2 regions of the Paenibacillus sp. 01T47 genome follow, and region 1 is predicted to be linked to the other one. Evidence: a T-box and tRNA genes for the amino acid it is inferred to sense, from the RefSeq annotation. Region 1 holds a T-box; the other holds one or more tRNA genes.
The links. The T-box of region 1 lies ahead of metG (methionine--tRNA ligase). A T-box ahead of a tRNA ligase gene usually reads a tRNA of that ligase, here a tRNA-Met.

Region 1 (2,378 bases):
CTGGACCGTTTGCGATCAGAAAATAACGAATAGAGTCTGGCTCATAGCGCTTCAAAATGTCCGGCACCCAAACCGCCCAATTATTGCTTGTCGAAAACTTTTTCCCTTCCAGCGTCATGTATTCACAAGAGATGATTCGATCAGGCAAATGATATTCCTCGGCACCAATCAGTACTGCCGGCCATATTAGTGTATGAAAAGGGATATTGTCTTTACCGTGTACATAATAAGCGGTTATTTCCTCATTTCCGTCCTTCCAGAAAGCCTCCCAGCTGCCGCCTGTTTCTGCAGCCCATTGCTTGCTTGCCGATAAATATCCGCTCACTGCTTCAATCCAGACGTAAATTTTTTTATCCTCGAACCCTGCAACCGGAACCTCCACGCCCCAATCTAAGTCCCTTGTCGCCGCTCGATCTTGAAGCCCCTCTGCAAGATATCTTTGCGTTAATTGTACTGCATTTTCTTTCCAACCTTTTGTTTTTTTTGCATACTTAGTCAATTCAGCTTGGAAGGAAGAGAGTGCAAGATAATAATGTTCCGTTGGCCGCTCAATTGGAGGATTCCCGCAAAGCTTGCATGTCTTGTCTGTCAGGTCGGCTGGGTCAAGCAAGGTTGAACAAAAATCACATTGATCGCCTCTCGCACGGTTACTGCAAACAGGGCAAATCCCTTCAACATATCGATCCGGCAAAAATCGTTGATCTGTTTCACAATACGTTTGTTGGATTGTTTTTTTATATAAATGTCCTTTTTCTAAAAGTGCCAAAAATAACTGTTGAACGACTTGGTGATGAAATGGCTGGTCTGTTCGAGTATACAAATCATACGTAAACCCAAGCTGTTTAAAACATTCGGCAAATTCCTGATGAAATCGATCTGCAATATCTCCTGGAGAAACACCCTCCTGAATCGCTTGCACCGCAACAGGCGTACCGTGGCAGTCACTTCCAGATACGTACAACACCTTATTTCCTTTTGCGCGGTAATAACGTGCCAACACATCCCCTGGCAATACACTCGCCAATCTTCCCAAATGCAATGAACCGTTCGCATAGGGCCAAGCACCGCCAATAAACACATTTGTCATCATAACTCCTCCTTTTTTTGACAAACAAAAAAGCCCTCATCCCAAAGGGACGAGAGCTGTGCTCACGCGGTACCACCCAATTTTATTAATGCCTCGCGACATTAACCTCTTCAGGTACGATGCTTATGCATGTATACCCTAGCACAGTAACGGGTGCGGGTTCCGGCGCAGCCTACAACCATATGAGGTTTCGATGCGCAGCTCAGAGACCATATTCCCAAAGTTATTCTTTACCCCTTTTCAGCAACCGGGACTCTCTGTAAAAAGACATCGCCTTGGTACTCTTTCTCATCATAGCTTTTGTTAGAATATTCAATTTATTGGAATTATACTCAATATGATATTTCAAGTCAAGGTGATTATGTTACTGCCCACATCTCCTTATTCCTAACTCGCTTTATTGTATCTCCATCAAACTATCCGCGATTGCACATACCCACATTTTCGAAACCTCAAATGCCCTTACCTCATATTGGATGTTAATTCCGTTATCATCCGTTACCCAAATTAATTGATGCTGCTTCCCATCCGATAAGTATACGCCTTCCTTTTCACCAACAAAAATGGTCTCAATGAGATGATCGTTGATGTCGGGAACATGAATTCTGTTCTTGGTTGTCGTCAAAATATGCAGTTCGAATTCAATGCCTTCTTTCTCGTATACGAACGCAGTCCCAACTATTCGGTCAGATTTTTTTAAATCTCTCACGATTACATTTTCACCCGTATATTCTGCTTCTTCAACCATTTCGGCTAGTTCAATCTCAGTCAGTGAATCAAACCCATACATCACATAACTAGCTTTCAACTCTGCGACCAGAGGTGTTTTGAATACATATGGTTTTATTTTTTCTCGAAGCTCGTCTATTCCTTCATGCCATATTTCTTTTTCATAATTGGTTTGATTGCTTATTATTTTATGTGGATTATCGTGAACGATGTATATCGCTTTACCCGTTCCCGGTTTCAATGAATTAATAATCTGATCAAAAGGATTATCCATATTTAGCGTATCAACCGTAACTTTAGCTAACATCTCACCTTTTTTTTAACGAGCATGATTTCTTCAAGCACCTTTTGCTTCAATCCCGCTCGCGGATGAATATGATTTGCCTTTTCCATCAACATGCGTTTCAACTCATCTGCACTATTAAACATGGATATCTCTCCTCCTCTTATTCCTTAGTTGTTTTAATGCGTAGTGTAGTCTGGATTTCACCGTTCCGACTGGAATTCGAACGATTTCTGCAACCACTTCCTGTGTTAAATCATTTAAATAGTGCAGCACTAC
Region 2 (2,378 bases), on a different contig from region 1:
AGTCCACCGACAACATTACGCAATAACATGGTGCCTATACCTGGAGGTGAGCCATCCAGCTTTCTAATCTGTACGCCGCATATCCTTTTCCCAATGGTATAGCCGCTCCAAAATACCGGAACCAGTAACGAGTAAAGGAATGAGACCGCATCTGTAAAATAATCTCTACCTTCATTACCTCCTGTAAATAATAATGAAATAATGGCTAATGGAATGCCAATAATAATGCCATCCAGCAATGAAGCTCCTAATCGAATCCAAAAACCTGCGTTCATGCCGAGTCCCCTCCAGTATTACATCATTAATGTTACTCCCTTATTCAGACACATTCCTATTAAAACTTACGCTTATCAGCTCCGATGTATACCTTAATCCATTCGCCTATCCTTAAAGTAAAAAATATTTCGAGGATTTCCCATTTGAAGACTAGCCCATCTCTTTTTTGACGATGATTAAAATAATGAAAGAAGGAATATAATCTGGAGGATAGATTTTGTGGATACTACAACAGAATTGCTAATAAAAAGAGCATATGCCAATCCCCGTTTAAGACAAAACATTATGAACAAGAGTATGATTTGTTTGTATTGTGATTACTCTGGTTTCGTTGCGCAAAATAATCATGGAGCAGCTTGTTGCTTTGTCTTCAATAGAACAATACGCGTTACCGCCAAAAAAATTATGATGGAACATATTGAAGGTTCCAATTACGGTGAATTGCTTGCTGTTCGTTACAGTCTTGAAATACTTGCAAGTGCGCTGACGGAGTATGAGCCGAAATTCGCTATTATCTATACTGATTGCAGTCAAATCGCAAACATTTTATCAAAAGATTATTTTTCTCATTCACATCATAAAGATGCTAGAGATGAAATATTGGCAGCTCTACATCATTTAAATAATATGTATCCCAGCGTTCACATACAAATAAAATACATAAGCAAGCACAAGAAAAACAATACCCTCCATAGGTTAGCCCATAATGCTGCGAGACAAGCTGCTATAAATTAATTACTGCCAGCCTCTAATTTACTTAACAGCTTTAGAAATTAACATATAAAATTAAATTGCTAGATATTAAGTACCTAACGATAAAAAAACCTCCTTTGTTTAGAACTGACAAGTCAGATTCTATAAAGGAGGTTCTTTTATCGTTCGTACATCTTATGTACTTCGTGAAAACCATTGACTCGTCAATGTCTTCGAGGTATGCCGAGGACGGGAATCGAACCCGTACGATGGTCACCCATCGCAGGATTTTAAGTCCTGTGCGTCTGCCAGTTCCGCCACCCCGGCATGTTGTAAAGGTTTTGCTTATGGTGGGCCCTGAGGGACTCGAACCCCCGACCAATCGGTTATGAGCCGACCGCTCTAACCAACTGAGCTAAGGGCCCTCGAAAAACGTATATTTCAACGTATTCATCGAAAGGTTGGTTGCGGGGGCAGGATTTGAACCTGCGGCCTTCGGGTTATGAGCCCGACGAGCTACCGGGCTGCTCCACCCCGCGACGTATATCCATTTGAGCAAAGCCAGTTGAATTGGCGACATAAAATAATATACTATATAGGTGTGTTTTAAGTCAAGCAAAATATTCTAATTTATTTTCTTTTTATTTTTTATGGTATAAACCTCACGCCGTATCGCCCTTTTCGGGATCGAAATACCTCTACCTCATGCGGAGTTTCATAGCCATACATCCAACCGTCATTCTCCATTCTCCTAACCAAACAACCCGCTTGAAATTTGGTTTCATATAGGCGAACCCAATATACCCATCTCATGTCATCCCTCCACTATCTTATTGGAGAAGCTGATGCTTATCACTCCAATAAAGGCTGTATACATTAGAATACCCCAAAATTGGGATCATACATGCAAATGGGGTATACTCAAAATAGGTCATTTCGAAGGAGCTGAAGACCATGTTATATGGAATTGTTGTTTTCCCCGAAAAGCATGTACAGGACTTCGCTAATAGCTGGCGAAGACGCCATGATCCGCATTACACAGCTGTACCTGCTCATTTGACAGTACGATACGCAGAAGATTGGTCAGACGATGAATTGCAGCTAGCAGTCGCTCATTTAGAGCAAACCACATCTAAGCTGCCTGCTTTCTCTATCCATTTGAACCGTGTATCTACTTTTTTCCCTGTAAGTCATGTGCTCTATTTAGCGCTTGAAGACACCGTTTCCATGCAGAAGCTCCAGGAGAGCGTGTGCAGCGGTCCGCTGGCCATTGTCGAGCCCAAATATGTTTACACGCCACATGTCACGATAGGGCAAGAAATCTCAGCTGATGAGCTGCATGATTTATTCGGAAATCTGCGCATGCAGTCCATTGATCTTACTTCGAGAATTGATCGCATACATCTGAT

Region 2: it has a tRNA-Met gene. The T-box ahead of metG (methionine--tRNA ligase) is inferred to sense a tRNA for this amino acid. The anticodon was not compared.

The regions. Positions count from the first base shown of each region.
Region 1 is NZ_JBFTPA010000003.1:567,160-569,537, reverse strand. Features, by position in the region: gene metG (methionine--tRNA ligase) at 1-1,087, opposite strand, end outside; T-box leader at 1,130-1,391, opposite strand; gene AC1DOV_RS09915 (hypothetical protein) at 1,485-2,123, opposite strand; gene AC1DOV_RS09910 (hypothetical protein) at 2,117-2,245, opposite strand; partial or broken gene AC1DOV_RS09905 (sigma-70 family RNA polymerase sigma factor) at 2,238-2,378, opposite strand, start outside.
Region 2 is NZ_JBFTPA010000009.1:245,435-247,812, reverse strand. Features, by position in the region: gene AC1DOV_RS19650 (RDD family protein) at 1-275, opposite strand, end outside; gene AC1DOV_RS19645 (RNase H family protein) at 496-1,011, shown strand; tRNA gene AC1DOV_RS19640 (tRNA-Leu) at 1,211-1,296, opposite strand; tRNA gene AC1DOV_RS19635 (tRNA-Ile) at 1,318-1,394, opposite strand; tRNA gene AC1DOV_RS19630 (tRNA-Met) at 1,432-1,508, opposite strand; gene AC1DOV_RS19625 (hypothetical protein) at 1,618-1,782, opposite strand; gene AC1DOV_RS19620 (2'-5' RNA ligase family protein) at 1,924-2,378, shown strand, end outside.